Regions from separate parts of the Actinomadura sp. 3N407 genome, predicted to be linked through region 2. Evidence: riboswitches for the same ligand, from Rfam matches in the RefSeq annotation. Region 2 holds a riboswitch; each other region holds the start of a gene.
The links. Region 2 has a riboswitch for thiamine pyrophosphate ahead of thiC (phosphomethylpyrimidine synthase ThiC). Riboswitches for the same ligand answer to the same signal wherever they lie in the genome.
Positions count from the first base shown of each region.

Region 1: linked by a shared signal. The riboswitch ahead of thiO (glycine oxidase ThiO) and the one ahead of thiC (phosphomethylpyrimidine synthase ThiC) in region 2 are both predicted to bind thiamine pyrophosphate.
Region 3: linked by a shared signal. The riboswitch ahead of ACTWPP_RS07445 (purine-cytosine permease family protein) and the one ahead of thiC (phosphomethylpyrimidine synthase ThiC) in region 2 are both predicted to bind thiamine pyrophosphate.

Region 1 covers NZ_JBQQBP010000006.1:327,304-337,161, reverse strand. The annotation lists gene ACTWPP_RS18025 (thiazole synthase) at 1-701, opposite strand, end outside; gene thiS (sulfur carrier protein ThiS) at 703-903, opposite strand; gene thiO (glycine oxidase ThiO) at 900-2,027, opposite strand; TPP riboswitch at 2,017-2,130, opposite strand; gene ACTWPP_RS18010 (NAD(P)/FAD-dependent oxidoreductase) at 2,223-3,437, shown strand; gene ACTWPP_RS18005 (Rv2175c family DNA-binding protein) at 3,519-3,893, shown strand; gene thiE (thiamine phosphate synthase) at 4,049-4,717, shown strand; gene ACTWPP_RS17995 (hypothetical protein) at 4,787-4,948, shown strand; gene ACTWPP_RS17990 (serine/threonine-protein kinase) at 4,973-6,076, opposite strand; gene ACTWPP_RS17985 (beta-glucosidase family protein) at 6,169-8,310, opposite strand; gene ACTWPP_RS17980 (carboxymuconolactone decarboxylase family protein) at 8,310-8,906, opposite strand; gene ACTWPP_RS17975 (polyprenyl synthetase family protein) at 8,985-9,858, opposite strand, start outside.
Region 2 covers NZ_JBQQBP010000007.1:327,936-337,793, forward strand. The annotation lists gene ACTWPP_RS20275 (helix-turn-helix domain-containing protein) at 1-337, shown strand, start outside; gene ACTWPP_RS20280 (metallophosphoesterase family protein) at 384-1,220, shown strand; gene ACTWPP_RS20285 (4'-phosphopantetheinyl transferase family protein) at 1,217-1,861, shown strand; gene ACTWPP_RS20290 (TetR/AcrR family transcriptional regulator) at 1,858-2,442, opposite strand; gene thiC (phosphomethylpyrimidine synthase ThiC) at 2,637-4,358, opposite strand; TPP riboswitch at 4,354-4,467, opposite strand; gene tsaA (tRNA (N6-threonylcarbamoyladenosine(37)-N6)-methyltransferase TrmO) at 4,548-4,961, shown strand; gene ACTWPP_RS20305 (hypothetical protein) at 4,987-6,054, opposite strand; gene ACTWPP_RS20310 (sensor histidine kinase) at 6,201-7,379, shown strand; gene ACTWPP_RS20315 (CDP-alcohol phosphatidyltransferase family protein) at 7,515-8,204, shown strand; gene ACTWPP_RS20320 (sugar phosphate nucleotidyltransferase) at 8,201-9,858, shown strand, end outside.
Region 3 covers NZ_JBQQBP010000002.1:702,721-712,578, reverse strand. The annotation lists gene ACTWPP_RS07460 (arginine deiminase) at 1-934, shown strand, start outside; gene ACTWPP_RS07455 (ATP-binding protein) at 959-1,498, opposite strand; gene ACTWPP_RS07450 (PAS domain-containing protein) at 1,890-3,899, opposite strand; gene ACTWPP_RS07445 (purine-cytosine permease family protein) at 3,976-5,337, opposite strand; TPP riboswitch at 5,330-5,446, opposite strand; gene ACTWPP_RS07440 (rhodanese-like domain-containing protein) at 5,548-5,883, opposite strand; gene ACTWPP_RS07435 (SSI family serine proteinase inhibitor) at 5,954-6,391, shown strand; gene ACTWPP_RS07430 (phytanoyl-CoA dioxygenase family protein) at 6,492-7,283, opposite strand; gene ACTWPP_RS07425 (AraC family transcriptional regulator) at 7,386-8,297, shown strand; gene ACTWPP_RS07420 (glycoside hydrolase family 43 protein) at 8,670-9,858, shown strand, end outside.

The DNA of each region.
Region 1 (9,858 bases), on a different contig from region 2:
CCGCCCTCGACCGCGTGCCGCATCGCGGCGGCCATCCGCCCGGGATGCTGCGCGCGGGTGACGGCGGTCGCGAGCAGCACCGCGTCGCAGCCCAGCTCCATGGCGAGGGCGGCGTCGGACGCGGTGCCGAGCCCCGCGTCCAGGATGACCGGGACGCCCGCCCGCTCGACGATCATCTCGATGTTGTGCGGGTTGCGGATGCCGAGCCCCGAGCCGATCGGGGAGCCGAGCGGCATCACGGCGGCGCACCCGGCCTGCTCCAGGCGCCGCGCGAGGACCGGGTCGTCGTTGGTGTACGGCAGCACGGCGAAACCGTCGTCGACGAGCTGCTCGGCGGCGTCGACCAGCTCGATCGGATCGGGCAGCAGCGTGTGCTCGTCGGCGATGACCTCCAGCTTGACCCAGTTGGTGCCCAGGGCCTCCCGGGCGAGCTTCGCGGTGAGGACCGCCTCGCCCGCGGTGAAGCACCCGGCCGTGTTCGGCAGCACCCGGATCCCGCACTCGGTCAGGACGTCCAGCACCGAGCCGCGCGCCGACGGGTCCACCCGCCGCATCGCGACCGTGGTCAGCACCGTCCCGGACGCGGTGAGCGCCTCCCGCAGCACCCGCATGCTGGGCGCGCCCCCCGTCCCCATGATCAGCCGGGAGCCGAGCTCCTCGCCCGCGATGACCAGCGTGTCGTCGTCCACGTTCGGATCCACCTCAACCTCCCTGTACGGCGGTCAGCACTTCCAGCCGGTCGTCGTCGCGCAGTGCCGTCGACTCCCACGCGGAACGCCGGACGACCTCGCCGTTCAGCGCGGCGGCCACGCCGGTCCCGGCGGCGGTGACGGACGCGACGACCTCGGCCACGCTGGCGCCCTCGGGCAGCTCGCGCGGCTCACCGTTGACGGAGACCTTCATCGATGCACCTCGGCGGAGAATCGGTCGGGAGAGAACGGCCCGGCCACGTCGGGGACGGGCCCGTCCAGCAGCATCGCCGCCAGGATGTCGGCGCTCACCGGGGTGAGCAGGATGCCGTTGCGGAAATGCCCGGTGCCGACGAAGAGGCCGGGAAGGGCGGACGGGCCCATCACGGGCGCGTTGTCGGGAGAGCCGGGACGCAGCCCGGCGGAGACCTCGGCGAACTCGAGTTCGGTGATTCCGGGCAGCAGCTCCCGGGCGTCGCGCAGCAGCTCCCAGAGCCCGCCGGCGGTGACGCGCGTGTCGAAGCCGAGTTCCTCCTGCGTGGCGCCGAGGACGATCTCGCCGTCCGCGCGCGGCACCAGGTAGACCGACGAGCCCTTCACCAGCCCCCGCGTGGCGCGGCCCAGGAACGGCGTCCGGGCGCGGAGCCGGATCACCTGGCCCTTCACCGGGCGGACGGGTGGAACGGTCCCGGGAGGCAGGCCCTCAAGTTCGCCCGACCACGGGCCGGCGGCCAGCAGAACCCGGTCGGCGGGGATCACCGTCCCGTCGTCCAGCCGTGCCCCGGCCGCCGCGTCGTTCTCCACGGCGATGCCGGTGGCCCGACGCCGGACGAGCCGGACGCCCGTCCTCCCGACCGCGGCCAGGAGCGCCGCGGTCAGCCTGCGCGGGTCGATCGAGCCGTCCTCGGGGGCGTGCAGGCCGCCGCGGACGCCGGGGGCGAGCATCGGCTCCAGCCTCCGGCACTCCCGCCCCGTCAGCGCCTCGGCGGGGATGCCGAGGCTCTCCTGGAAGCGGCGCAGGTCGTCCAGGTACTTCAGGTCGTCGGAGTCGAACGCGACCTGGAGGATCCCGTCGGTGCGGTAGCCGGTCTCCAGGCCGGTCAGCTCCTCCAGTTCGGCGGCGAACGCGCCGTAGCGGTCGCGGGAGGCGAGGCCGAGCCGCAGCAGCGGCTCCTCGCCGTAGGTCACCTCGCCGACCGGCGTCAGCATGCCCGCCGCGACCGACGACGCACCGCTCGCGGGCTCGGGATCGACCAGGGTGACGCGGGCGCCGGCCGCGGCGGCCCGCCAGGCGGTGGCCAGGCCGATGACCCCGGCGCCTATGATCACGATCTCCATGCGCGCTCCCTTCGCCGGCATGATCCGGATCAGGTCGTGGCGGTCGGCGGCCCGTTCAGCCGCCCTCTCAGCCCGGTCGCACCGGACTCCCGCGCTCTGTGCTGTTTTATCCGGTTCCACTCTACGACCTCGGTAAAGTGCGCAGGTGTCTGGACACTCGTCCAATCCTCGACCGGCCCCCGTTAGGGTGACCTCATGGAGAGGGTCATTGTCGTGGGCGGAGGGCTGGCCGGCGTGCGCGCCGCGGAGGTCCTGAGGAACAAGGGGTACGAGGGCGCGCTGACCCTCGTCTCGGCCGAGCGGCACCGGCCCTACGACCGGCCGCCGCTGTCCAAGGCCGTCCTCGCGGGCGACTCCGACGACACGACGGTCGACGCCGACTGGGACGCGCTGCGCTGCGACCTGCTGCTCGGCGTGCGCGCCACCGGCCTGCGGCTGGACGTCCCGGGGCGCGGCGGCGTCGTCGCGTCCACCGCGGGCGATCTCCCGTTCGACGGGCTGGTCATCGCGACCGGGGCCGTCCCGATCACGCTTCCGGGCGGCGGGCGCCAGCACGTCCTGCGCACCGTCGACGAGGCCCGCGAACTGCGGTCCCGGCTCACCCGGGGCGCGCGGATCGTCATCGTCGGGGCGGGCTGGATCGGCGCCGAGGTCGCGACCACCGCCGCCCGGAAGGGCTGCGCCGTGACCGTCGTCGAGGCCGCCGACACCCCGCTCGCGGGCGCGATCGGCCCCGAGGTGGGCGCGCTCACCGCCCCCTGGTACGCCGAGGCGGGCGTCGAACTGCGCACCGGCGTCAAGGTCGCGGCCGTGCAGGACGGCGGTCTCCTCCTGGCCGGCGGCACCCGGATCGAGGCGGACGTCGTCGTCGTGGGCATCGGCGTCAGGCCCGGCCTGTCCTGGCTGGAGGGATCGGGGCTGCTGCTTGAGCGCGGCGTCGTGACCGACGGCTCGTTCCGCACCTACCAGGGCGAGGAGGAGCCCGGCTCCCCGCGCCCGGACGTCGTGGCGGTCGGCGACTGCGCGGCCTGGTGGTCGGGACGGTACGGGCGGCGGCTCCTCGTCGAGCACTGGGACACCGCCCTCAACGCCCCCGAGGTGGCCGCCGCGACCCTCCTCGGCGAGGACGCCGTGTACGACGCCGCCCCGTACTTCTGGTCCGAGCAGTTCGGCCGCATGGTGCAGTACGCGGGCAGTCACGGCGCGTCCGAGCGGATCGTGCGCCGCGGCGACCCGTCCGGCCGCAAGTGGGCGGTGGCGTGGCTGACCGGCGACCGCCTCGACGCGGTCCTCACCGTCGACCGGCCCCGCGACCTGGTGCAGGCGCGGCGCGTCATCGCCGCCGGGACGCCCGTGGACCCCGACGCGATCGCCGACCTCGACGTGCCCGTCCGGCAGGCCGTTCGCTGATGGCGATCGCCGCCGGGACGTTACGGCTGTGCAGGTGGTTTGAGGGTTCCGAAGGAGTGGTAGCAAGGGGGCGTGACGCAGATGCACGCAACCGTTGACAGCGCACTCGACCCCCGGACCGACGCCCTCGCGGGCGAGTGGCTCTCCCTCCGGGAGGCCGCCGAACGACTCGGGATCAAGCCCAACCGGATCAAGCAGCTCATCAGCGAGCACAGGCTCCTGGCGGTGCGCCGGGAAGGAAACCCCATGGTGCCCGCCGCCTTCATCAAGGACGGTCAGGTCATCAAGGGGCTGCCGGGCACGCTGACGCTCCTGTCGGACGCGGGCTACGACGACGTGGAGACGATCCGCTGGCTGTTCACCGCCGACGACACGCTGCCGGGGACGCCCGTGGACGCGCTCACCGAGAACCGGGGGACCGAGGTCCGCCGGCGCGCCCAGGCGCTGGCTTTCTAGGGCGCCCCCGCGCCCTCCGGCCCGTCCACCGGCCGGGACCGGCCCCGAAAGCCGGCGGAGGACAACGCACGTGACACGATCGCGGGGTCGTGCGCGACGGGACGTGACCGCCGCGCGACCCCGCGATCTCTCTTGGGAAAGGACGACCTCCGGCCGTGTCCAGGCATCTCCCGTCCGAACGCGCCGTCGCGCTGCGCGCCCGGCTCAGCCGGGCCCGCCTCTACCTCTGCACGGACGCGAGAGAGCGCCAGGGGGACCTGCCCGCCTTCCTCGACGCCGTGCTCGCGGGCGGCGTCGACCTCGTCCAGCTCCGCCAGAAGGGCCTGGAGGCCCGGCAGGAGATGGCGTACCTGGAGGTCTTCCGGGCGGCCTGCGACCGGCACGGGGCGCTGCTCGCGGTCAACGACCGCGCCGACGTCGCCCACGCCGTCCGCGCCGACGTGCTGCATCTCGGCCAGGACGACCTGCCGGTGCCCGCCGCACGCGAGATCGTCGGTGGAGACATGCTGATCGGCCGGTCCACGCACACGGGCGAGCAGGCGTCCGCGGCCGCCGCCGAGCCGGGCGTCGACTACTTCTGCGCGGGTCCGGTGTGGCCGACCCCGACCAAGCCGGGACGCCCCGCCCCAGGCCCCAAGCTGCTCGAATACGTCGCGGCGCAGCGCGTCGCGCGGCCCTGGTTCGCGATCGGCGGGATCGACCTCGGCAACCTCGGCGCGGTGACGGCGGCGGGCGCGGGCCGGGTCGTGGTGGTGCGGGCGATCACCGAGGCCGGCGATCCGGGCGCCGCCGCGGCGGAGTTCGCCCGCCGGCTCGCCGGCTGACCCCTCCTTGTCGGGGTTTGACCCGGATCACGGTGCGGGCCGGGGGTCCGATCGCGGACAATGGGGACCATGAGCGTGGGACCCGACGACGACCGGCCGGTGGATCTCGGTGACGAGCTGGAGATCCTGCCCGACCAGACCTCCGACGACACCGACATCGGCTGGGGCGAGTGGCGCGGCGGCGACGATGACGACTCGCGCCTGCTGGAGGACCGCCCGCCGCACTGGTGATCCGCTCGGCCGGCGGGGCGCCCGCTAGAAGAGCATGCCCAGCACGAACCCGGCGACGACCACGGCCGCGAGCGCGACCATCATCCGCCACCGGTAGCGCGGGATCCTGGTCGGCCGCGGTTTCGTCATCGGTCCCTGCCCTTCGCGTAGCGCGCGGACGATCTGCGGCGCGGTCGGCCGGGCGGCGGGGTTCTTGTCCAGGCAGCGGGCCGCGAGGTCGCGAAGAGGGCCCTCCATGTCGCCGAGGTCGGGCCTGCGGGACGTGACGCGCCGCATCACGGCCGCGCTCGGCCCGGTGCCGAACGGCGGGCGCCCCGTCGCGGCGAACACCATCGTGGCGCCCCAGGCGAACACGTCGGCGGGCGGCCCGACCGGCTCGTCCTCGATCTGCTCGGGCGCCATGTACGCGGGCGTGCCGACCGGCCCCGTCGTCAGCGGCGTGTCGAGCACGGCGTCGGCGGTGCGGGCGATGCCGAAGTCGATGACCTTGGCGCCGTCCGGGCCGAGCAGCACGTTGCCGGGCTTGAAGTCGCGGTGCACGATCCCGGCGCGGTGGATCGCGGCCAGCGCCGCCGCCGTCCGGAGCGCGATCTTGCGCAGCCGCGGCGCGGGCAGCGGGCCGCGGTCCTCGACGACGTGCTGGAGCGGCGGCCCCTCGACGAACTCGCTGACGATGTAGGGGCGGTCGCCGGTCATGTCCGCGTCGAGGACGCGCGCGGTGTGCCGCCCGGACACCTGCAGGGCCGCGTCCGCCTCCTTGACGAAGCGGCTGCGCGCCCGATCCCCGGCCGCCGTCCCGCCCCGCAGCAGCTTGACGGTGACGAGCTCGCCGTCGCCGTCCCGCCCGAGGTAGACCACGCCCTGGCCGCCCTCGCCGAGCCGCCCGAGCAGCGTGTAGCCGCCGAGACCGCGGGGGTCGTCGGGTCCCAGCGGCGTCTCGGGCGGCCTGTCCGGCCCGTGCGGCGGCCTGGACGCGCCGCCGCGCCGTGCCCCGTCCACGGCGCGGGCGGGGCGCGTCTTGGCCGGGCGGCCGGAGTGACCGGCGTGCGCCTGGCCCGCCCGCGCGGGGCGGGCGGCGGGACGCGCGGGATGGGGGTTCGTCCTCCCGCGGGAGGTGTCGTGCGACAAAGGGGGGACTCCGACTCGGCGGGGACGGACGAAGATTTCCTCATTTGTACCGCGTAACCGGGGTGTACGGCAGAGGAACCACGATCTTTCCCTTAGCGGCACGCCCCGAGCGACCCCGTCTGGGCGATCTCCCGTGACGAGGAGCCGACCATGACCCTGTAGCAGCCGTCCGCGACCTTCCACGCCTTCGCGCCCACGTTCCAGTAGGCGAACGAACGCGAGGACAGCGGGAACGTCACCTTCGTGCTCTCGCCGGGTGCGAGCGTGACCTTCGTGTAGCCCTTGAGCTGCTTGGGCGGCTGCGGGACGTCCACGCCGGGCGACGGCATGCCGATGTACAGCTGCGGGACGGCGACGCCGGTGCGCTGACCGGTGTTCGTCACCGTCACCTGAACGGACTCGGTGCTCGCGGTCAGGCCGCTGTAGCGGAACGTCGTGTAGGACAGCCCGTGCCCGAACGGGAACCGCGGCGCGATGCCCTTCGCGTCGTAGTGCCGGTAGCCGACCATGACGCCCTCGGAGAACGTGACGGTCTTGTCGACACCGGGGTACTGCGCGGGGTTCCCGGACGTCGGCGCGTCGTTCTCGTTGACGGGGAACGTCACCGGAAGCCGTCCACCCGGATCCACGTCCCCGTACAGGACGCGGGCCAGAGCGTTCCCGGCCTCCTGACCGGGATACCAGGCTTCGACGATGCCCTTCACCTGCCCGGCCCACGGTGTCAGCACCGGGCCGCCGGTGTTGAGCACGACGATGGTGTTCGGGTTGGCCCCGGCGACCTCGGAGATCAGCCCGTCCTGGTCGCCCCTGAGCGGCTCGCCGCACTCCAGCGTCAGGCACGACTTGTCGAAGAACTCGCCCTGGCTGTCGGTGGCGAACACGATCGCCACGTCCGCCGCACGCGCCGCGTCCGCCGCCGCGCCACGGTCGTCACCGTTGTTGAACGTGATCTGAGTTCCGGCCCCCGCGCGGCGTGCGATGCCGTCCTGCGCGCTGACCGTGGTGAACGGGACGACCTTCGCCGAGCCGAAACCGCTCGGGCTCTCCTGCGCGGCCCGGCCGATCAGCGCGATCGACTCCGGTGCCTCCAGCGGCAGGACGCCGTCGTTCTTCAGCAGCGTGATCCCGGCTTCCTCGATCTTCCTGGCCGCCGTCTCGCTCGCCGTCCGGTCGATGCGGGTGAGGTCGTTCGGGTACGCCTGCCGGTCGAACACCCCGAACTGGAACATCGTCCGCAGGATGTTGCGGACGTGCCCGTCGATCGTCGACTGCGTGACCTTCCCCTGCGCGACGGCCATCTTCAGCAGGAACGCGTTGTACTTCATGCCGATCGGCAGTTCCATGTCGAGTCCGCCGTTGGCGGCCCCGACAGTGTCCTGGGCCGCGGTGTGGTCGGACGCCACGAACCCCTTGAAGCCCCATTCCGACCGCAGGATCTTGTTGAGGACGGCGTCGTCCTGGCAGGCCCACCGGCCGTTCAGCTTGCCGAACCCGCACATGGCGGTCGCGGCGCCGCCCTGCCTCACGGCGGCCTCGAACGGCGGGAGGTAGATCTCCCGGAGGGTGCGCGGATCCACGTTCATGCTCAGCGACAGCCGGTCGGTCTCCTGCGAGTAGACGGCCAGGTGCTTGACCGACGTCATGACGCCCTGGGCCTGCGCGCCCTTGATCCAGGGCACCCCGAGGGTCGCCGACAGGTGCGGGTCCTCGCCGAAGCCCTCGAACGTCCGGCCGTTGCGGGGGGCGCGCAGGACGTCCACGGTCGGCCCGAAGACGACGTCGTTGCCGCGGTGCCTGGCCTCCCACGCCACCGTCCGGCCGTACAGCTCCGCGGTCTCCGGGTCGAAGCCCGCCGCCATCGCGATCGGTGCGGGCAGCGCCGTGGCCTTGCCCTGCCGGACGCCCGCCGGCCCGTCGGCCATGTAGACCGGGGGGATGCCGAGCCGCTCGATCCCGTCGTTGGTGTCGGCGTGCGCGGTCTCGAAGAACCCGCCGAGCGGGCCGCCGAACGGGTCGTCCGACGCGAGCAGCGCGATCTTCTCGTCGGCGGTCATCCGCGGCAGCAGCAGGTCCGTCCGCCGGTCCGGCGTCAGCGACGTGTCGCACCACGGCCGCTGCGCCGGGTCGCCGCACCGTCCGGTGTCCGCGCGCGCGTCGCCGGGGGCCGCCACCGCCGCCAGCGCCAGCACGGACGCCAGCGCGGCCGCGGCCGGCAGCCATCTCCCCACCCGCATCAGCGCTCCTCCTCGTCCTGCGCGCGCCCCTCGTTGCGCACGGGCTCTTTGTTCTGCACGGGCTCCTCGTTCTGCACGCGCAGGGCGTTCAGGGCGAAGGCGACCATGTGGTAGTGGCCGATCAGGACCACCAGCTCGATCAGTTCGAGCTCACCGAACCGCGTGGACAGCTCGGTCCACGTCGCATCGCTCACCGTCCCGCGCGCGTGGAGTTCGTCCGCGGCCGTGAGGACCATGCGGTCGTCGTCGCTCCAGCCGTGCTCGTCCGGGTCCAGCCGGAGCGCGGCGATCTCGTCCCCGGTGAGCCCGGCGGCCAGCGCGAGCCCCTGGTGGTGGTCCCATTCGTAGGCGCAGGACCGGTGGTGCGCCGTCCGCAGGATCGCCAGCTCGCGGTCGCGGGCGCCCAGCGTCCCCTTCCTCAGCAGCATCGAGCCGAACCCGATCCAGGAGTGGAACAGCGCCGGATGCCTGGCCAGCGTGGTGAAGATGTTCAGCGGCCCGGTGCTGGCGGCCACGGCCCTGAGCACGTCGTCCCACTCCCGTTCGGGGAGCGGGTCGAAGCGCGGGACGCGGTTGCCCGGGGTGTCGGCGCACATGGCGACATTTCTGCCACCAATCGGTGGGAAAGTTCTAGTCCACCGGGGAAATTTGACCGGATTGTGTCACTTGAGGGCTCAGGTGCTGCGTGCGGTGGCCGCCACCGCGAGTTCCGAGAGGGCCCCCTGGGACTCCCCGTCGATCGGCGCCAGGCGCAGCGCCGCCTCCGCCTCGGCCAGGTAGCGCTCGATCATCTCCTCGCAGGCGGTGAGGCCGCCGGTCTCCTCGATGATCGCGCGCAGCTCCTCCACGCCGGCGCGGTCCAGGTCCGGGTCGCCGAGGCGGCGCAGCACCGCCGCCGCCTGCGCCGCGGACGCGCGCTCCAGGGTCAGGGCGACCAGCACGGTCCGCTTGCCCTCCCGCAGATCGTCGCCGGCGGGCTTGCCGGTCTCGGCGGGGTCCCCGAACACGCCGAGGACGTCGTCGCGGAGCTGGAACGCGATGCCGAGCGGCAGGCCGTAGCCCGCGAGGGCGGCGGTCACGTCCGGCCGGGCCCCGGCGAGCGCAGCGCCGAGGTGCAGGGGACGCTCGATCGTGTACTTGGCGCTCTTGTACTCCACCACCCGCAGCGCCGTGGCGACGGTCGCCTCGCCGCGCGTGCCCTCCAGCATGTCGAGGTACTGGCCGCACATGACCTCGGTGCGCATCAGGTCGTAGACGTCCCGGCCGCGCCGCCTGCGGTCGCCGTCCAGCCCGCACGTCTCGAACATCTCTCCCGACCAGGCCAGGCACAGGTCGCCGAGCAGGATCGCGGCGCCCCCGCCGAACGCCTCCGCGTCGCCCGGCCAGGACTGCGCGCGGTGCAGCGCCTCGAACCTCCGGTGGACGGACGGCTGGCCGCGGCGGGTGTCGCTGGAGTCCATGACGTCGTCGTGGATCAGCGCGCTCGCCTGCAGCAGCTCCAGGGACGCCGCGGCGGCCACGATGCCGGGGACGTCGTCGCCTCCCGCG
Region 2 (9,858 bases):
GCGCTGGTGGCGCCCCGCCGACACCCCGCGCGACATGCGGCTGCCCCACCCCGAGACCGTCGCCCCCGAGGACCGGGCCGTCCTCGACGAGCTGATACGGGTCGGGCACGCCGAGGACATGGAACTGTTCCGCAGGCTCCCCGAGGAGTACCGGCGCGAGCGGGCCCGGGCGCTGCTCTCGCGGGGCTTCGCCCACATGACCGACGAGGGACTGGCCGAGTTCTTCGAGGCCTACATCCGCCTCCTCAACGAGCACTCCCACCGCCGCGACGACGCGCCCCCCGGCGCGCGTCCGGTCCACATCCGGCTCTTCACGCTCCCCGCCGACGGCGACTGAGCCCCCTTCGAGGGGCTCACGATCGGGCGGGGCCTACGATCACCGGATGAGCGGTGTTCACGCGATCAGCGACCTGCACGTCGGGTTCCCCGAGAACCGCGCGTTCGTCGAGGGGCTGACGCCCGCGTCGGAAGGCGACTGGCTCATCGTCGCGGGCGACGTCGCCGAACGCCTCGCCGACGTCGAATGGACCCTCCGCACGCTGCGCGAACGCTTCGCCGCCGTGATCTGGACGCCCGGCAACCACGAGCTGTGGACGATCAAGGACGACCCGGTGCGGCTGCGCGGAGAGGCCCGCTACCGCAGGCTCGTCGACATGTGCCGGGGCCTGGACGTGCTCACCCCCGAGGACCCGTACCCCGTGTGGGAAGGCGACGGCGGCCCCGTGACGATCGCGCCGCTGTTCATCCTGTACGACTACACGTTCCGGCCGGAAGGGACGTCCACCAAGGAGGAGGCCCTCCGGGTCGCGCACGAGGCGGGCGTCGTGTGCACCGACGAGGTGTACCTCCACCCGGACCCGCACCCCACCCGGGACGCCTGGTGCGACGCCCGGATCTCCTACACCGAGGAACGCCTCGCCGCCCTCGGGCCCGGGACGCGGACCGTCCTCGTCAACCACTGGCCGCTCGTCCGCGAACCCACCCGCGTCCTGTGGTACCCGGAGTTCGCCCAGTGGTGCGGCACCGAGCGCACCGCCGACTGGCACAGCCGGTTCGGCGCGGTGTCCGTCGTGTACGGGCACCTCCACATCCCCCGGACGATCTGGACCGGCGCCGTCCCGCACATCGAGGTGTCGGTCGGCTACCCCCGCGAATGGCGCACGCGGGGCGGGACGCCGCGCGGTCCCCGCCGGATCCTCCCCGTGCCGGAGACGGAATGATCGAGCGCATCCTGCCGCCCGGCGTCGCCACCGCCGCCGCCTACGACGACCCGCCCGAGGCCGTCCTGCTGCCCGAGGAGGAGGCCGCGGTGGCGCGGGCCGTCGAGAAGCGGCGGCTCGAGTTCACGACCGTCCGCTGGTGCGCCCGCCGAGCGCTGGCGGAACTGGGCGTCCCGCACGCCCCGATCACGCGCGGCGAGCGGGGCGCGCCGCGCTGGCCGGACGGCGTCGTCGGCAGCATGACGCACTGCGACGGCTACCGGGCGGCCGCCGTCGCGAGGGCCGGTGAGATGTGGGCTCTCGGCATCGACGCCGAGCCCCACGCGCCACTGCCCGGCGGCGTCCTGCGCACGATCGCCCGGGAGGAGGAGCTGCCGCTCCTGGACGGGCTGCGCCGCACGTCCCCGGACGTCCACTGGGACCGCCTGCTGTTCTGCGCCAAGGAGGCCGTCTACAAGGCGTGGTTCCCGGTCACGGGCCGGTGGCTCGGCTTCGAGGACGCCGCCCTCATCCTCGACCCCGGCGGGACGTTCACGGCCCGGCTGCTCGTCCGGGACTCCCCGTTCGCCGGGTTCAAGGGCCGCTGGACGGCGGGAGACGGCCTGATCACCACCGCGATCGCCGTGCCGCCCCGGGCCTAGCCCCGCCGGCCCGCCTTGCCCGGGATCACCCCGGTGGCGGCGAGCGACAGCAGCCGGCCGGTCGCGTCCGGGTCGTGCTCGGCGACCGTCGCGATCGCGCCCGCGAGCCTCAGCGCGTCGGTGAACACGGTGTCCGGGGGCACGTCCCCGGCCTCCTGGGCGCGGGCGAAGAGCGCCTCGCCGGCCTCGCGCATCGCCCGGGACGCCGGCCCCTCGTCCCGCAGCGACGTCACGGCCGCGGCCGCCATCCCGCGGAACGTCGTCACCTGCGTGACGAACGCGTGCAGCCAGTCCGCCAGGGCGTCCCCGGGCGCGGGGGAGACCATGAGCTCGCGCGCGTGCACGGCCAGCCGGTCGTAGGCGTCGGCGAGCAGTGCCTCCAGGAGGTCCTGCCTCGTCGGGAAGTGGCGGTAGAGCGTCCCGATGCCGACGCCCGCCAGCCGGGCGACGCCCTCCAGGGACGCGCCGGCACCGTCGCGCTGGAACATCTCCCTGGCCGCGGCGAGCAGCCGCGCGCGGTTGCGGCGCACGTCGGCGCGCACCGCCCGGGCGGGGGCCTTCGGCGTGTCGTCGCTGGTCACCTCGGTCGTGGGTCCTTCCCGGCGGGTCAACGGGCCTGCGGCGATTCGGGGGGATCCGCGGCTTTGGAACGGTCCCTTGATAGTAACCGCGGTGAACCGATGACCCTCCCCGGGGAGGCGGGGCCCGCCGCGGACGGTCCGCGGCGGGCCCCGATCCGCACCGGGCCCGCGCCCGCCGGTCAGGTGCCGTCCGGTCAGGTGCCGCCGGGGGAGAGCGGCAGGTAGACGCGCCCGCCGCCGGCCTGGAACTCCTCGGCCTTCTCCCGCATCCCGGCGGTGAGGGCCTCGTCCTCGCCGAGGCCCCGCTCGGCGGCGTACCGCCGGACATCCCGGGTGATCTTCATCGAGCAGAAGTGCGGCCCGCACATCGAGCAGAAGTGCGCGGTCTTCGCCGGGGCGGCCGGGAGCGTCGCGTCATGGAACGCGCGGGCGGTGTCCGGGTCGAGGGACAGGTTGAACTGGTCCTCCCACCGGAAGTCGAACCGCGCGTCCGACAGCGCGTCGTCCCACGCCTGCGCGCCCGGATGGCCCTTCGCCAGGTCCGCGGCGTGCGCCGCGATCTTGTAGGCGATCACGCCGGCCTTGACGTCGTCGCGGTCCGGCAGCCCGAGATGCTCCTTCGGCGTGACGTAGCAGAGCATCGCGGTGCCGTGCCAGCCGATCATCGCGGCGCCGATCGCCGAGGTGATGTGGTCGTAGCCGGGCGCGATGTCGGTGGTCAGCGGCCCGAGCGTGTAGAACGGCGCGCCGTCGCACCACTCCTGCTGCAGGTCGACGTTCTCCTTGATCTTGTGCATCGGGACGTGCCCGGGACCCTCGTTCATCACCTGGTTCCCGTACTCCGCCGCGATCCTCGTCAGCTCCCCCTGCGTGCGCAGCTCGGCGAACTGCGCCTCGTCGTTGGCGTCGGCGATCGAGCCGGGACGCAGCCCGTCCCCCATCGACCAGGTGACGTCGTAGGCCGCGAAGATCTCGCACAGCTCCCGGAACCGCGTGTAGAGGAAGTTCTCCTCGTGATGCGCCAGGCACCACGCCGCCATGATCGACCCGCCGCGGGACACGATGCCGGTCTTGCGGCGCGCCGTCAGCGGCACGTACCGCAGCAGCACCCCCGCGTGGACGGTCATGTAGTCCACGCCCTGCTCGGCCTGCTCGATCACCGTGTCGCGGAAGATCTCGTAGGTCAGCTCGGCCGGGTCGCCGCCCACCTTCTCCACGGCCTGGTACAGCGGGACGGTCCCGACCGGCACCGGCGAGTTGCGCAGGATCCACTCGCGCGTGGTGTGGATGTCCCGGCCCGTCGACAGGTCCATGATCGTGTCGGCGCCCCAGCGGGTCGCCCACGTCATCTTCTCGACCTCGTCGTCGATCGACGACGCCACCGCCGAGTTGCCGATGTTCGCGTTCACCTTGACGAGGAAGTTCCGCCCGATGATCATCGGCTCGATCTCGGGATGGTTGACGTTGGCGGGCAGCACGGCGCGGCCGGCCGCCAGCTCGTCCCGGACGAACTCCGGCGGCACGCCCTCGCGCAGCGCCGCGAACTCCATCTCCGGCGTGATCTCCCCGCGCCGCGCGTAGGCCCGCTGGGTCACCGCGCCGCCGGTCGCGCGGCGCGGCGGGCGCGGCGGGGAACCGTCCCGGACGGGCGCCCCGCGCCCGTCGTCGCCGGGGCGCACCGCCCGCCCCTCGTACGGGGCGGTGTCGCCGCGCTCGGCGATCCACGGTTCCCGCAGCGGCGGCAGGCCCCTGCGGACGTCGGTCTCGTGCCCGGGATCGGTGTACGGCCCGGACGTGTCGTACAGGACGACGGCGTCGCCGTTGGTGAGCGGCACCTCCCGCATCGGTACGCGGATCTCCGGGCGCGAGCCCTGGAGGTAGGTCTTGCGGGCAGCTGGAACCACAGGTTCGGTCATGACGACTCGATCTCTCCCTACGCCGGCATTACCCGGTCAGGTTCATGCGGTCAGCGGCCGTCCCAGCCGCTATCTCAGCCCGGTTCGCCGGGCCCCCGCGATCTGTCGCCTCCGACGCTAACCCGCCGTCCCCCGGTTGCCGCAACCGGCGTTCATGGGATAGAGGGGCGGGCTGACAGAATCGGACGCATGCCAGACGACTTCACCGTGACGGCGGTCGGCCGCGTCGAGTCCACGCTGACCGACCGCGCCGCCGCGCCCAAGCAGGGGCCGGAGGGCTCGCCCGAGGCGTGGCTGGTCTTCGAGCCGTCCGTCCTCGACGCGCTCGACGGCCTGCGGCCGGGCGACCGGGTCTTCGTGCTGACCTGGCTGCACCTGTCGCCGCGCGACGTCCTGCGCGTCCACCCGCGCGACGACCTCGCCGCCCCGATGCGCGGCGTCTTCGCGACCCGCTCACCGGACCGCCCGAACCCGATCGGGCTGCACCCGGTCGAGATACTGGAGATCGCCGGGAACCGCCTGCGCGTCCGGGACCTGGAGGCCCTGGACGGCACCCCGATCCTGGACGTGAAACCCGTCCTCACCTGCTCACCGGACACCTGACCCGTCGCGTCGAGGGCCGCCGCGTTCAGATCCGGCGGGTGATGCGGACCACCATGGGGAGGGCCAGGGTGAGGGTGCGCAGGGTGCCGGGGGCGGACGGCGAACGCTCCAGGCACATGCCGTCGTCGCCGGCGCCGCTCCCGGTCCGCAGCGAGGCGGACTCCCGGCCGTCCACGCCGGTGACGACGTAGCGGTCGCCGGTCCGCCGGGTGACGCCGAGGAGCATCCCGTCGGCGGTGTGGAAGGACGGCTCGTGCCCGCCCCTGATCTCCCCGGCGAGGCGGCCGTCCGCGCCGAACACGCGCATCCGGCCGCGGCCGGACATCGTGGACGCCCTCCTGAACACCAGCAGCGTGCGGGCGTGGGGATCGCGCAGCACGATCGCCCGGCGGCCGCCGCCGCGGGCGAGGACGCCGGACCTGTCCGCCGGGCGCTCGGCCAGCCGCCCGCAGGCCACGGCGAGCAGGGCACCGCCGCGTTCGCCGCGGTAACGGCCCCTGCCGTCGACGGCGACGCGGTCGGCGCGGGGCAGCCCGCCCCCTGGAGGCCGCCCCACCTCATCGCCCTCGTCGTCGAGGACGCGCCAGGCGGCGCCGAGGGTGCCCGTCGTCGCGGCGTGCACGGCCTCGATCCACCCCGGCGGGAGCGACCGGTCGCGGAACAGGGTGGCCGCACGGCCTTCGACCTTCGTGACGGCGTCGACGCCCGGTGCGGCCCCGGGATCGAACCAGACCGTCCAGGCGGGATCGGCGACCGGCCAGACGAGCCCGACGGCGTCCACGGCGTCCGCCGGGATGGTCGCCTCGTTGCCGCGACGGCGGAGGACGAGGCCCTGTTCGCCGATCGTCACGACGAGGCGGGTCCGGTAGATGATGAAGGCCCAGAGGGCGGCGGCCGACGCGGCGAGCACGCCGCCGCCGCCATAGAGGGCGATGGTCCGCCGGGCCTCCTCGGGTTCCCAGGCCTCGGGGCCGGAGAGCGTGGACAACGAGACGGCCAGGCCGGCCGTCAGCGCGGTCAGGCAGAACCGGAGCGGCCACCGGTAGGCCCTCCGGGCCAGGGTGATCTTGAGTCCGGGCGGGGAGACGGACACTGTCGGCCCTTCGTGACGGGGATCGCAGAACTATAGGCCGGGTGCGGCCCCCCGCGGCGCGGACCCGCCGCACTTGCGGCGGCGGTCCCCGCCCGTTGAGGACGGGGCGGTGTGCGGTGATCGCGGGCGTCGGGGAAGATGGGCGGGTGGTGACGGTGCCCCGGATCGGTGCGACGGCGAGAGACGCTCTGCTCGCGACGCTGCTGGCGGTCACGGCGGCCGCGGTGGCGGTCATGTGGCCCGGCGTGCGGGCGCTGGACGTGCCCGGCGCGCTGCTGCTGCTGGCCGCGCACGCCCCCCTCGCGGTGATCAGGCGATGGCCCGCCGCGGGGCTGGCAGCCCTGGTGATCCTGGTGCTGCCGTATCACCTGGCGCAGTACCAGCACCACGCGCTGGTGCCCGCCGAGGTGATCGCCCTGTTCGCGTACGCGGTGCTCGGGCGCCGGGTGCGGGCCGTCATCACCGTCGTGGCGTTCCTGCTGGCCGTGTGCGTGTTCGGGATGGCGATGCGGGCCGGCGGCGGCTCCCTGCGGGAGCAGATCGCGGTCATCGAGGCCGTCGTGTCCGTCGTGATCGCCGTCCAGGTGTGGCGGGTGCACCGGGCCCGGCTGGCGACGATCACCGAGCGGGCCGAACGGGCGGAGCGGACGCGGGAGGAGGAGGCCCGGCGCCGCGTCGCCGAGGAGCGGCTGCGGATCGCCCGGGACCTGCACGACCTCCTCGCCCACAGCATCACGGTCATCGGCGTCCAGGCCGGGGCCGCGTCCCACCTGCTGCGCGCGGACCGGCCGCTCGACCGGGCGGAGCTGGCCGACGCGTTCGGGTCGATCGCGCAGACGTGCCGCGACGCCCGGACGGAACTGCGCGGCACTCTGCAGGTCCTGCGCGGCACCGACGTCGAGACCTCCGGGACGCTGCCCGGTGCGGACGGGATCGCGGACCTGGTGCGGGCCGCGCGCGGCACCGGGATCGAGATCGACTTCGACGCCGCGGGGCTCGGCGGCGGCACCGGTGCCGGGCCGCTGCCGCCGGAGATCGGCGTCGCGGCGTACCGGATCGTCCAGGAGGCCCTGACCAACGTCGTCAAGCACGCGGGGGCGCGGCACGCGACGGTGCGCCTGACGCGCGACGCCGGGGGCCTCGTCGTGCGGGTCGCCGACGACGGGACGGGACCGTCCGGCGGGACGCCCGAGGGGTTCGGGATCCTCGGGATGATCGAGCGGGCGCGCAGCGCCGGCGGGACGCTCGACGCGGGCCCGGGCGACGGCGGCGGGTTCGTCGTCACGGCCGTCTTCCCGCCCGCGGCCGTCGTCAGCCCGCGATGACCCCCGGCCGCGGCCGGGCCTTCCTCCCACGCCGGCCGTGTGCCCGGGCGACCGCCGCGGGCGACGTCATCGGGGGCTTTCAAAAGTCTTACCGGTAGGGTCAGGATCAAGGGACCAGGGGAGGCGAACACGTCGGTGAGCACACAGCAGGAAGCCCCGCAGGACCGGATCTTCACGGTGCCGAACAGCCTGAGCCTGGCCCGGCTGGTGGGCGTCCCGCTGTTCCTGTGGCTCGTGCTCATCGAGGCGGACTGGTGGGCGCTCGGCGTGCTCGTGTTCGCCGGACTGTCCGACTGGCTGGACGGCAAGCTGGCGCGCGCGCTGAACCAGATGAGCAAGCTCGGGACCGTCCTCGACCCGGCCGCCGACCGCCTCTACATCCTGGCGACGCTCATCGGGCTGACGATCCGCGACATCATCCCGCTGTGGCTGGTGGTGGCGCTGGTCGCCCGCGAGTTCGCCATCCTGCCGATCGCGCCGATCGTCCGGCGGCTCGGGTACAGCGGGACGCTTCCGGTGCATTTCATCGGCAAGGCGGGGACGATGTGCCTGCTGTACGCGTTCCCGCTGCTGCTGCTGGGCGACCACGACGGCGGGGCGGCGACCGCGGCGAAGGTCACCGGATGGTCGTTCGCGATCTGGGGGACGGGCCTGTACTGGTGGGCGGCCGTCCTCTACTGGGCCCAGACGCGGCAACTGGTGCTGGCCGGCCGCGCCTCGTCCCCGGCCTCCGGGCCGGACCCCGCGCCCGGACGGGGAGGGCCGGGCGACCCGGGCGCGGATCCGCCGGCCGGCGATCAGAAGGGAGCTGAGACCCCCCGATGAAGGCCGTCGTGATGGCGGGAGGCGAGGGGACGCGGCTGCGTCCCATGACCGCCAACCAGCCCAAGCCGCTGCTTCCGCTGGTCAACCGGCCGATCATGGAGCATGTGCTGCGGCTGCTGAAGAAGCACGGGTTCAGCGAGACCGTCGTCACCGTCCAGTTCCTGGCCGCGCTGATCCGCAACTACTTCGGTGACGGCGAGGAGCTCGGCATGTCGCTGAGCTACGCGACGGAGGAGATCCCGCTCGGCACCGCCGGCAGCGTCAAGAACGCCGAGGAGGCGCTGCGCGACGACCGGTTCCTGGTGATCTCCGGGGACGCGCTCACCGACATCGACCTGACCGACATGGTGCGGTTCCACGAGGAGAACGGCGCCCTCGTCACGATCGGTCTCAAGCGCGTCCCGAACCCGCTGGAGTTCGGCATCATCATCGTGGACGACGAGGGCCGCGTGCAGCGGTTCCTGGAGAAGCCCACGTGGGGGCAGGTGTTCTCCGACACCGTCAACACCGGGATCTACGTGATGGAGCCGGAGGTCCTCGAACACGTCGCGCCGGGGGAGCCGGTCGACTGGTCCGGGGACGTGTTCCCCAAGCTGCTGGCCGAGGGCGCACCGCTGTTCGGGTACATCGCCGACTGCTACTGGGAGGACGTCGGCACCCACGAGAGCTACCTCAAGGCGCAGGCCGACATGCTGTCCGGGGAGGTCGGCATCGACCTGGACGGGTTCGAGATGTCACCCGGCGTCTGGGTGGCCGAGGGCGCCGAGGTGGACGCCGAGGCCGTCCTGAAGGGCCCGCTCTACATCGGCGACTACGCCAAGGTCGAGGCGGGCGTCGAACTGCGGGAGTACACCGTCCTCGGCAGCAACGTGGTGGTGAAGGAGGGCGCGTTCCTGCACCGCGCCATCGTCCACGACAACGTGTTCGTCGCGCCGTCGACGAACCTGCGCGGCTGCGTGGTCGGCAAGAACACCGACATCATGGCCGGCGCCCGCGTCGAGGAGGGCGCGGTCATCGGGGACGAGTGCGTGATCGAGGCGGAGGCGTACGTCTCCAGCGGCGTGAAGGTCTACCCGTTCAAGACGATCGAGGCCGGCGCCGTCGTCAACACCAGCGTGATCTGGGAGTCGCGCGGGCAGCGCAACCTGTTCGGGCCGCGGGGCGTGTCCGGCCTGGTCAACGTGGAGATCACGCCGGAGCTGGCGGTGCGGCTGGCCAGCGCGTACGCGACGACGCTGAAGAAGGGCACCACGGTCGTCACCGGGCGGGACGTCTCCCGCGCCGCCCGCACGCTGAAACGCGCGGTGAACAGCGCCCTGACCGCCAGCGCGATCAACGTCCACGACCTGGAGGCGACGCCGCTGACCGTCGCGCGGTTCGAGACCGGGCGCGAGGACAGCGTGGGCGGCATCTACATCCGGACCACCCTCGGCGACCCGCAGGGCGTCGACATCATCTTCCTCGACCCGGACGGCGCCGACCTGTCGCAGGCCGCGCAGCGCAAGCTGGAGCGGGTGTTCGGCCGGCAGGAGTACCGCCGCGCGTTCCCGGGCGAGATCGCCGAGCTGGCCTACCCGCCGCGCGTCGTGGAGACCTACACCCGCGACCTGCTGCGGCGCGTCGACATCCGCGGGGTCCGCGAGGCCGGGCTGAA
Region 3 (9,858 bases), on a different contig from region 2:
CGCGGACGCCATCGTCGACCTGCGCCTCGGGGACCAGCTCCGCCGCGTCGTCGAGGGCCACCTGCGCGATCTCGACCCGGAGAACCTGGCGCACACGCTGATCGCCGGGCTGGCGCACGAGGAGCTGAAGGCGGGGCACGGCCTGGTGTACCGGCTGATGGACCGGCTCGACTTCATCGTCGATCCGCTGCCCGGCCTGCTGTTCACCCGCGACAACAGCACCTGGATCGGCGACCGGGTGGCGGTGACGAGCCTGACCATGGAGGCCCGGCGGCGGGAGGCGGCGCTGACCGGCCTCGTCTACGCGCACCATCCCCGGTTCGCCGGGGCGGAGCCGGTGTACTCGCCGTCCCTCGAACATCTCGAGGGCGGGGACGTCCTGCTGCTGTGCCCGGGTGTGATCGCGGTCGGGACGGGCGAGCGGACGACGCCGGCGGGCGTCGAGCGGCTGGCCCGCCAGGTGATCGGGGCGGGGCTGGCGCACACCGTCCTGGCCGTCCCGATCGCGCAGGAGCGGGCGACCATGCACCTGGACACGGTGTGCACGATGGTCGACGTCGACACCGTCGTCATGTACCCGCCGATCGCGCATTCCCTGACGGCCTACACGGTCACGCTCGACGACGGGGGCCTGAGGGTCGCCGAGCCGCGCCCGTTCCTGGAGGCGGCGGCCGAGGCGATGGGTCTGGACCGGCTCAAGGTGATCGACACCGGCCTCGACCCGGTCACCGCGGAACGCGAGCAGTGGGACGACGGCAACAACACGCTCGCGGTCTCGCCGCGCCTGTGCGTCGCCTACGAACGCAACATCGAGACGAACGCGCAGCTTGAGGCGGCGGGCATCGAGGTCATCCGGATCAGCGGCAGCGAACTGGGGACCGGCCGCGGCGGCCCGCGCTGCATGTCCTGCCCGATCCTCCGCGACGACATCTGAGGCGCGGCCGCCGGGGAATCCCGGCTAGGCGGGGTAGGCGCTGCTCTGGGCCGATCTGGTGCCGTTGCGGGCTTCGTCGCCTGGTTCGTCCGTGAGATCCGGGAAGTCGGACAGGTCGGGCATGACGGCCTGGGCGCCGGCCGGGGCGGCCACCCCGCCGTCGCCGGACGCCTTGGGGGCCCGCAGGACGGCCCACACCGTGGTGGCGCCCTCCTCGTGGCGCACGCCCCACCCTTCGGACAGGGCCTCGACGATGCCGAGCCCGCGTCCGCCGAGCGAGGACAGCGTGCCCGGGCCGCGGCGCGGCTCGGTCATGGCGCCGCCGTCGCTCACCTCCACTTCGAGGAGGTCTCCGCGGCGCAGCCAGCAGACCCTCACCTGTCCGGACGGCAGGGGCCGCGCGTGCCGGAGGGCGTTGCTGATGAGTTCGCTGACGATGACGGCCGCGTCGTCCACGATGGTCTCGTAGACGCCGGAGTCGACCAGCTCCGAGCTGAGGCGCTTACGGGCGACCGCGACGCTGGACGGTGCGTGTGGCAGCAGTACGACGCTCGACGCCCTCACCTCCCCGTGGTTCCGTTCACCCGGACGATTCCCGTCATCGCGCTTCCGGTACGACCGAAATGCCCTGATGGCCATGGCCGGAAACGCGAACGATTCAGTCTGCCACCTGCACAACGAGTCACCGCCCATCCGGTCACGGTGATCACCCCCGGATCGGAATCCCGTCACCAACGGCAACCATCAAAGGATCTATCCAGCCAACGGCGGATTTACTCCTCACGCGCGCGTTTCGTCCGTCACACCCCGGGGCCACCGAACTTTCCCGCAGAGGCCAACCCTGCCACCTGTCGAGACCGCTCATTGCCCTGGTCACAACGGTCTCACCACGGCACCATCGAGGGACTGTCCTTACGGTGAGTAACCGCCGCCGGGGTCGGGTCCGGCCGGGCGGTCAGTCCGCCGCGCGGAGCACGAGCCGCATGCAGGTGCCGTCTCCAGGGTGCGCGCCACCTGCGGGTCCTCGTCCCTCCGCCGCCCGCAGGAGGGTGTTCGGACGTCCGGGCGGCACCGTCGCCGGGGTCGCCGATCCTTTTCCTCCCCGCCGGTACGGGTTTGTGTGAGATACCTCACGGTTGCCAGCTCCGCCCGGATGTGCGGAGATCGTTCCGCCCTGGGCCTCCGTCAGGCGTTTGACGATATAGAGGCCGAGCCCGATGCCGCCGAAGCGCCGGCGGTCCCCCGCCTCGCCCTGGACGAACCGCTCGAAGATCCGCTCATGGTCGCCGGGCGGGATGCCGATCCCCTCGTCCACGACCGTCACCACGACGTCGGACTTCTCGCGGACCGCCCGGACGCTGACCGTCCCGCCGTCCGGGGAGTACTTGAACGCGTTCTCCAGCAGCTGCCCGAGGACGATGTCGGTCGCCATCGCGTCCCCCTGGCACGGCGGCAGGTCCGGCGCGATCTCCAGCTCGACCCGGTGCAGCGGCGACAGCGACCGGAACCCCGCGACGACGCCCTCCAGCACCCGGGCCAGGTCGAACGACTCGATCGTCACGGTCAGCTCGTCGGCGCCCGCGCGGGACCCCAGCAGCAGATGCTCCACGAGGCGGCCGAGCGACTGGGCGCGTTCGGCGATGGTGGCGACGGCGGCGCGGCGGTCGGTGTCGGCCAGCTCGTCCCACCGGTTGACCAGCGTGGACGCGAACCCCTGCACGACCGTGATCGGGGTGCGCAGCTCGTGGCTGGTCGTGGCGAGGAACAGGTCCTTGGCCTCCTCCAGCGCCTTCGCCTCGGACACGTCACGGAAGTCGACGACCAGCTCGCCGGTCTCCTCGATCTCGGCGGCCAGCACGTTCAGCCACGTCCCCGACTCCAGCCGGAACGTCAGCATCTCCCCGAGCGCGGGCATGTCGAACGGCAGCGGCCGCCCGATCGCGTCCTCCGGCGGGATGCCGGTGAGGGTGTGCGCGGCGGGGTTCCACTGCCGGACGACGAGATCGTGGTCCAGCACGGCGATGCCGTCGGCGCTGGAGTCGATGACGGCGCGTTCGTGCGCCCGCTGCCGGACGACCTCCGCGTAGGCGACGGCGTTGCCGACCGCGACCCCCGCGTGCCCGGCGAGCAGTTCCAGCAGCTCGAGCTCGGTGTGCCCGACCTTGCTGCCGGAGAACAGGGCGTAGAGCGCGCCGTACGGCCGGTTCTGCAGGTACGACAGCCCGAGCGCGATCGTGTGGAGGCCGGACAGCTCCGACCAGATCAGGTCGCCGAGGCGCCGCTCGCCCGTCGCGAGCAGAACGGTCTTGCCGGACCGCAGCACCTCCCCGACCAGGCTGGACCGCAGCTCCGCGGACGTCCCGCGCATGTGCTCGGGCAGCCCCGACATGCTGACCAGCCGCAGCCGCTCACCCTCGATCCGCACGAACCCGCCCGCGTCGGCGCCGGTCAGCTCGATCAGCGCCGCGGTGATCCGGTCGAGGACGACGGCGAGGTTCAGTTCGGCGTTCAGGTCGGCGACGATGTCGTTCAGCCGCCGGACGAGCCGGGCCCGCTCGGTCATGTGGTGCTGGACGATCTCGTCCTCGTCCACCGGGTGGTACACCCCGACCCAGCCGAGCAGGTTCCCGGACGGGTCCTTCAGCAGGCTCGTGTCGATCCGCACGTCGATGAGGCGGCCGTCCCGGTGGAACCTGCGGGTCGCGATCGAGATCTGCCCGCCGTCGCCCGCCCGCCGTGTGAGGAGCCGCTCCTGGACGGCGTTGTGCTCGGCCTTCAGCTCGTCGGGGACGATCGGCGGGACCCGGCCGACCATCTCCAGCGCCGTCCACCCGAACATGCGCTCGGCCGCCGGGTTCCACACCGTGACGCGGTGCCGCTGGTCAACGGCCACGATCGCGTCGGCGGCGCTCTCGATGACGGCGCGCGCGATCGGGTCGTGGACGTGGTGATGCACGCCTGTCATCGTGCCACCGGACCCCGGCATGGCGCCGGGTAACTTGCACCGAAACTTCCCACGTCACCCTTACCCTTTGGTAAGGCTACCGTCTGGTAACACGGCCGATGAGGAGAGCGGCGAACCCGGACACCAGGAACGACAGCATCGAGGCGCTCATCCAGGTCTGCGGGACGAAACGCACGGCGTCCCGCACGTCGATCCAGAAGTCCGCCCACCCGCTGACGGTGCCGGGGTTGATGAGCTGGTAGACGACGAACCCGCTCGCCCAGGCACCGATCATCCCCCAGCGGGACGGCGCCGTCCGCGAGACGTCCCACCCGTCCAGGCCCTCCCCGGCACCCGCCGCGGCGCCGGCCCGGCGGCGCCGCCCGAGGAAGAAGTCGGCGGCCAGCACACCGAGCATCGGCACGAACACCGACCCGATCAGCGACAGGAAGCCCGCGTAGTCGCCGATGTCCAGGACCAGCGCGAGGACGGTGATGCCGATGCCGAGCAGGACGCTCAGCACACGGCGGTCGGCGCGCGGCGCGAGGTTCTGGATGGACACGGCGGTGGAGTAGGTGTCGGCGAACGACTGGTCCGCCTCCCGCAGCACGAACACCGCGAAGAAGACGACGCCGAGCGTGGCGCCCAGGAACGGGTCGAAGACGTTGTCGGTGTTGCCCGCGACCAGCGCCAGCGCCAGCAGGCCGAGAACGTAGGCGACGATCTGCGTCACCGAGTAACCGACGGCCGCGGCACCGAACGCCGCGCGCTCCGTCCGCGAGTGCCGGGTGTAGTCGGCCGCGACCGGCACCCAGGAGATCGACACCGCGAGCGCCGCGTCCGCACCGATCCAGAAACCGCCCCACGACCCCTGCGAGAGGTCGGGCAGCGGCTCGCGGAGGATCTGGAAATAGAAGTACACAAGTGCGATCGCCACGGCGACCGTCACGTACCGGCGCAGCAGGCGCACCGACCCCAGCGGCCAGATCGTCAGCACCGTCGTGATCAGCCCGGCGGCGATCACATAGCCCCAGCGCGGTATCCCGTCCCACAGCTCGGTCGCGGCGTCCGCGATGACGATCAGCTCGAACGTCCCCCAGCCGACGAGCTGCGCGATGTTCAGCACGGTCGGCGCGTACGACAGCTTCGCGCCGAACAGCCCGCGCAGCAGCACCATCGCGGGCTGGCCGGTGCGGGCACCGGGGACGGCGGCGAGGCCGAGCATCAGCCCGCCCAGGATCGTCCCGACCGCCATCGCGACGATGCCCGCCATGATCGACAGCGTGGGATTGCCGTCGGTGTCCGGCGCCAGGACGGTGTACGCGCCGGAGAAGGCCAGCAGGCTGACCCCGAGGTTCGCCCAGAACGCGCCCTGGTCCCAGAACCCGAGGACCTTGGGGGCGGGCTTTTCGAGAGTGAAGGGGACTTCGTTCGGGCGCTCGCCCACGTCGGACGTCACGGAACACACTCCCTACGCCGGCATTACCCGGACAGGTTCATGCGGTCGGCGACGCCTCGAAGGCCGCCCTCTCAGCCCGGCAGTGGCCCGAGCTCCCGCGGAAATGGACCGGCGCCGTATCGGACCGGTCCTGTGGCCGGCCCCGATCGTACAAGGGCCCGGCTTCCGCCCAATAGGGCGTAGATCACCTGAAAAAGAGCAAGACCACCGTCATGCCACGTACGGGGGACCGTCGCCGCCGCCCTCCATCGGACGTCCCGCCTCGGCCCAGCCCTTCATCCCGCCGTCGACGTTCTTGGCCAGCCAGCCCGCCTGGTTGAGCGCCACGGTCACCTGCGCGGACCGGGGCCCGGACCGGCAGATCACGAAGACCTCCTGGTCACGGGGAACCTCTCCGGCACGGTCACCCAGCTGGCCCATGGGGATGTGGACCGCCGTCGGCGCGTGACCCGCGTCCCACTCGTCCTGTTCCCGCACGTCCAGCAGGTACGCGTCCTGCGGAACGTCAGCGGCTCCGACCGCCGGCACGTCGTCCCCGAAATTCATCACACACCCATGGAACCGCGCGAAGCCCCCCTGCGTCGAATCACGCATGCGGTATCGGACGCTCCTTTTCGTGGCGCCCGGGCTGGCCGTGCTCCTCTCTTCGGCCGCCTGCGGCGACGAACAGGCCAACGGAACCCCCGCCGACAAGCCTTCGGGCACCACGTCCGTGCAGCCCTCCAGCTCGCCGGCGGACACGCTCACCATCGAGGTCAGGGCCTCCGCGGAGGCCCCCGCCAAGACCTGGACACTGACCTGCGAACCGCCCGGCGGCACCCATCCCAAGGCCGCCGAAGCCTGCGCGGCTCTGGCCAAGACCAAGGACCCGTTCAAGCCCGTCCCCGAGGACCAGATGTGCACCAAGATCTACGGCGGCCCCGCGGTCGCCACGGTCAAGGGCACCTGGAACGGCAAGGAGATCGACACCAAGTTCACCCGCAAGGACGGCTGCCAGCTGCACCGCTGGACCCAGGTGGCACCCCTCTTCGGCAACGTCCCCAAAGTCCGCTGAACGAGCCTTCCCCGTTCCGGCTCCGTTCCCAGTCCACCAACAGGCCCCGGCGATCCGCCGGGGCCTGACGTGCTTATCGTGAGCGTCCCTCTCGGCCGGCTCAAGCCCAGGGACGGAGGAAGATGCCGCCGTCCAGCCGGTCGCCCGCGGTGAGCCCGAGAAGATCGGTCACGATGTGCTCAGTCCCGCTGTAGCGGGTCTCCTCGTCCATATAGATGACGACGTGCGCGAGCCGGGCCCGGTCGGTGCGGTTGGGCAGCGCCATGTGACCGGTATAGCCGCTGTGGAAGGTGCAGTCGCCGGCGCGCAGCGGCACGGTGACGCGGGGGATCCAGCGCAAGGACGGGTCCGTCGCGAACAGGTCGTCCTCGTGGTGGAGGTCCTGCGGGCGCAGGCCGGTGCGATCCTGGGTGCCCGGCAGGAAGGTCATGCAGCCTCGTTCGGGCGGAACGTCCACCAGCGCTATCCACGCCGACAGCGGGAGCCGGTCGCCTGCATGCGGCCAGTACGGGCGATCCTGGTGAAACTCCGTGGCGGCGTCGTTGTGCGGCTCCTTGACCAGCATCTGGTCGTGCCAGAGCCGCAGCGGGAACCCGGCGAGCTGTTCGGCGATCCGGCCGAGCCGCCGGTCGAAGGTGAGCTCCCGCAGTGTCCCGTCCCGTTGCCAGACGTTGACCAGCTGGCTGAAGACGCCCTGCTTCTCCAGACTCTCCGCGCGATGGGCCTCCAGGAACCCCTCGGCGCAGGTCCGGAAACGCTCGACCTGCTCCGGCTCGAGAACGCCTCGCACTCGAACGAAACCGGCTTCGCGGTAGGCCGCGACGAGCTCGTCCGGCACCCGGCCGTCGGCATCGATGTCGCTCTGGGACGAGTCGGTCGTGGGCGTCGTCATCGCTGACCTCCGAGGTTCCTGCCGTTGGGACACACCTCAGCGTCGCCGTGACGAGCCGCTTCGGGCTAGGCCGATCCCGGCGAGTAGTCGTACGATCCCGACATGACCGCCACGCTGCACGAGCACGCTCTGTTCAGCGAGGGCCCGGTCATGGGAGGCGTCCACCACCTGGACGCCGACATCGAGCCCCACGCGCACGACTTCGTCGAGATCGCGGTGATCGGAACCGGCCGCGGCCGGCACGTGACCAGCCGGGGCGAGCACGCGCTGCGGCGCGGTCAGGTCATCGTGCTCCGCCCCGGCGCCTGGCACGGGTTCCGGGACTGCGCCGATCTGACCGTCGCCAACTGCTGCCTGTCCGCCCAGGCGCTCCGAGCCGAACTGGCGGCGCTGGTCGACATCCCGATGCTGCGCCGGATGCTGTGGACCGATCCGGTGGCGTCCGGCACGCACGGCGTGGCGGTCACGACCGTCGATCCGGCCGCCGCCGAGGAGGCCATCAAGGAGATCATCCTGCTTGAACGCGACCTCCGGGCCGGACGGGGGCGGCGGCCGGGCCGCGTGCTGGGTCGGCTGGTCACCGTGCTCGGCGTCCTGGCCGACGGCCGTGGCCCCGGCCGGGTGGAATCCGCCGTCCACCCCGCCGTCGCCGCCACCATCGCCCGGCTGGAGGAGGCACCGGCCGATCCGTGGCGGCTGGACGATCTCGCCCGGGCGGTCAATCTGGATCCCGCCCATCTCGGCAGGCTGTTCGGACGGCACGTCGGGTTGACGCCGCTGGGCTTCCTGGCCCGGGTGCGGGCCGAGCGCGCCGCCACGTTGCTCGCACATTCGACCCTGCCGGCCGCCCGGGTCGGCGCCGCCGTCGGCTGGGCCGACCCGACATACTTCGCGCGCCGCTTCCGGACGCTGGTCGGGCTGACACCCACCGAGTACCGGCGACGTAGCCGATCAGCCGCCCACGAGCACCTCAGCGCCCTGGCCGACTCGACGGCCGAACGGAAGAGTCCCTGACCGGTGTACGGGTCGCAAGAATCATCGCCGCCCGGCGAGGCGGGTGATCGATCACTCTGGAGTTGCTTTCTGCGCTCGATGCCCATGTTAATGCCCAAGCCAGATGTGTGTTTGCGCAAACATCATATCGGCGTCAGCCCGCCGGCAACCATTGGGCGGGGGGCGCAGCAGGGCCAGTCAGCCAGGGAGCGAGTGCCGAACATTCATGGTTCACGGTCTTGACACCACATATGTTATCGCTCACATTATCCCTGGTACGTCCCTACCCCCGCGATATCCGGACCCAATGTGCGCGGCCGCCCCCGGCGGTGGCTGTTCGAACTTCCAATGGTACGGCCATGCCTTGTCGTCTCTGTGGAAAGGATCGGCGCCTTGATCAATCGCCGGAGAGCATTGACACTGCTCATCAGCGCCTTCACGGCGGCCGCCGCCATCGTGGTCAACGGTCCGCCGGCCGCGTCGGCGGCGTCGGCGGCGTATGGCGCCTACGTCATGGCGTACTTCACCGAAACGCCCCAGAGGGCGGGCGCGAACTACGGATTGCACCTCGCGGTCAGCCGGGACGGGCTCAACTGGGCGCCGCTGAACGGGAACGGCCCGGTGGCCACGCCGACGGCGGGCACGCGGGGCCTTCGCGACCCGTTCGTGTTCCGCCAGCAGGACGGCACGTTCGTCGTGCTGGCGACAGACCTCAACGGCACCGATTTCTCGCAGGACAACCAGTACCTGCACGTATGGGACTCCGCGGACCTGACGAATTTCAGCGGGTACCGCCGGATCAGGATGCACACGTTGAGCACCCATACCTGGGCGCCGACGGCGTTCTGGGACGCCTCCCGCGGGCAGTACGGCATCGTCTACTCCGCCAACAACGGCAGCGACGTGCTGATGGTGAACTACACCACGGACTTCCGCACGGTGAGCGCGCCGCAGGTCTACTTCAGCCCCGGCTTCGCTGTTCTCGACGGGGACATCGTGGTCGACGGAGGTACGACGTACCTGTACTACAAGAACCTGTCCAACGGACTCCTCTACGGGGCGAGGTCATCGACCGGAGCGCCCAACAGCTTCACCACCTATACCGGTGGGCTGAGGCAGGGGAACGCGATCGAAGCGCCGTTGCTGGTCAAAAGCAACGAAGGCGGCGGGTGGCGGCTGTGGGGTGACTCGTTCAGCCCCGTCAACAACGACTACTACGCATGGTCCACCTCGGACCTCGGCAGCGGGGCGTGGACGGCGATGAGCCAGCGCGACTACACACCGCCGCTGAACTCCAAGCACGGCTCGATCACCGGGATCACCGCCGCCGAGTACGACGCCTTGGTCGCCCGCTGGGGCACACCGGACTGGGTGCGGCTGAAGTCGTTCAACTACCCGGACCGCTACGTCCGGCACGCGAACTACGTCGGGCGGCTCGACGCGTACCCGTTCGACCCGTACCAGGATCAGATGTGGCGGATGGTGCCCGGCCTGGCCGATTCCGCCGGCGTGTCGTTCGAGTCCGTGAACCACCCCGGCCACTATCTCCGGCACAGCGACTTCGAGGTCCGGCTCCAGCAGA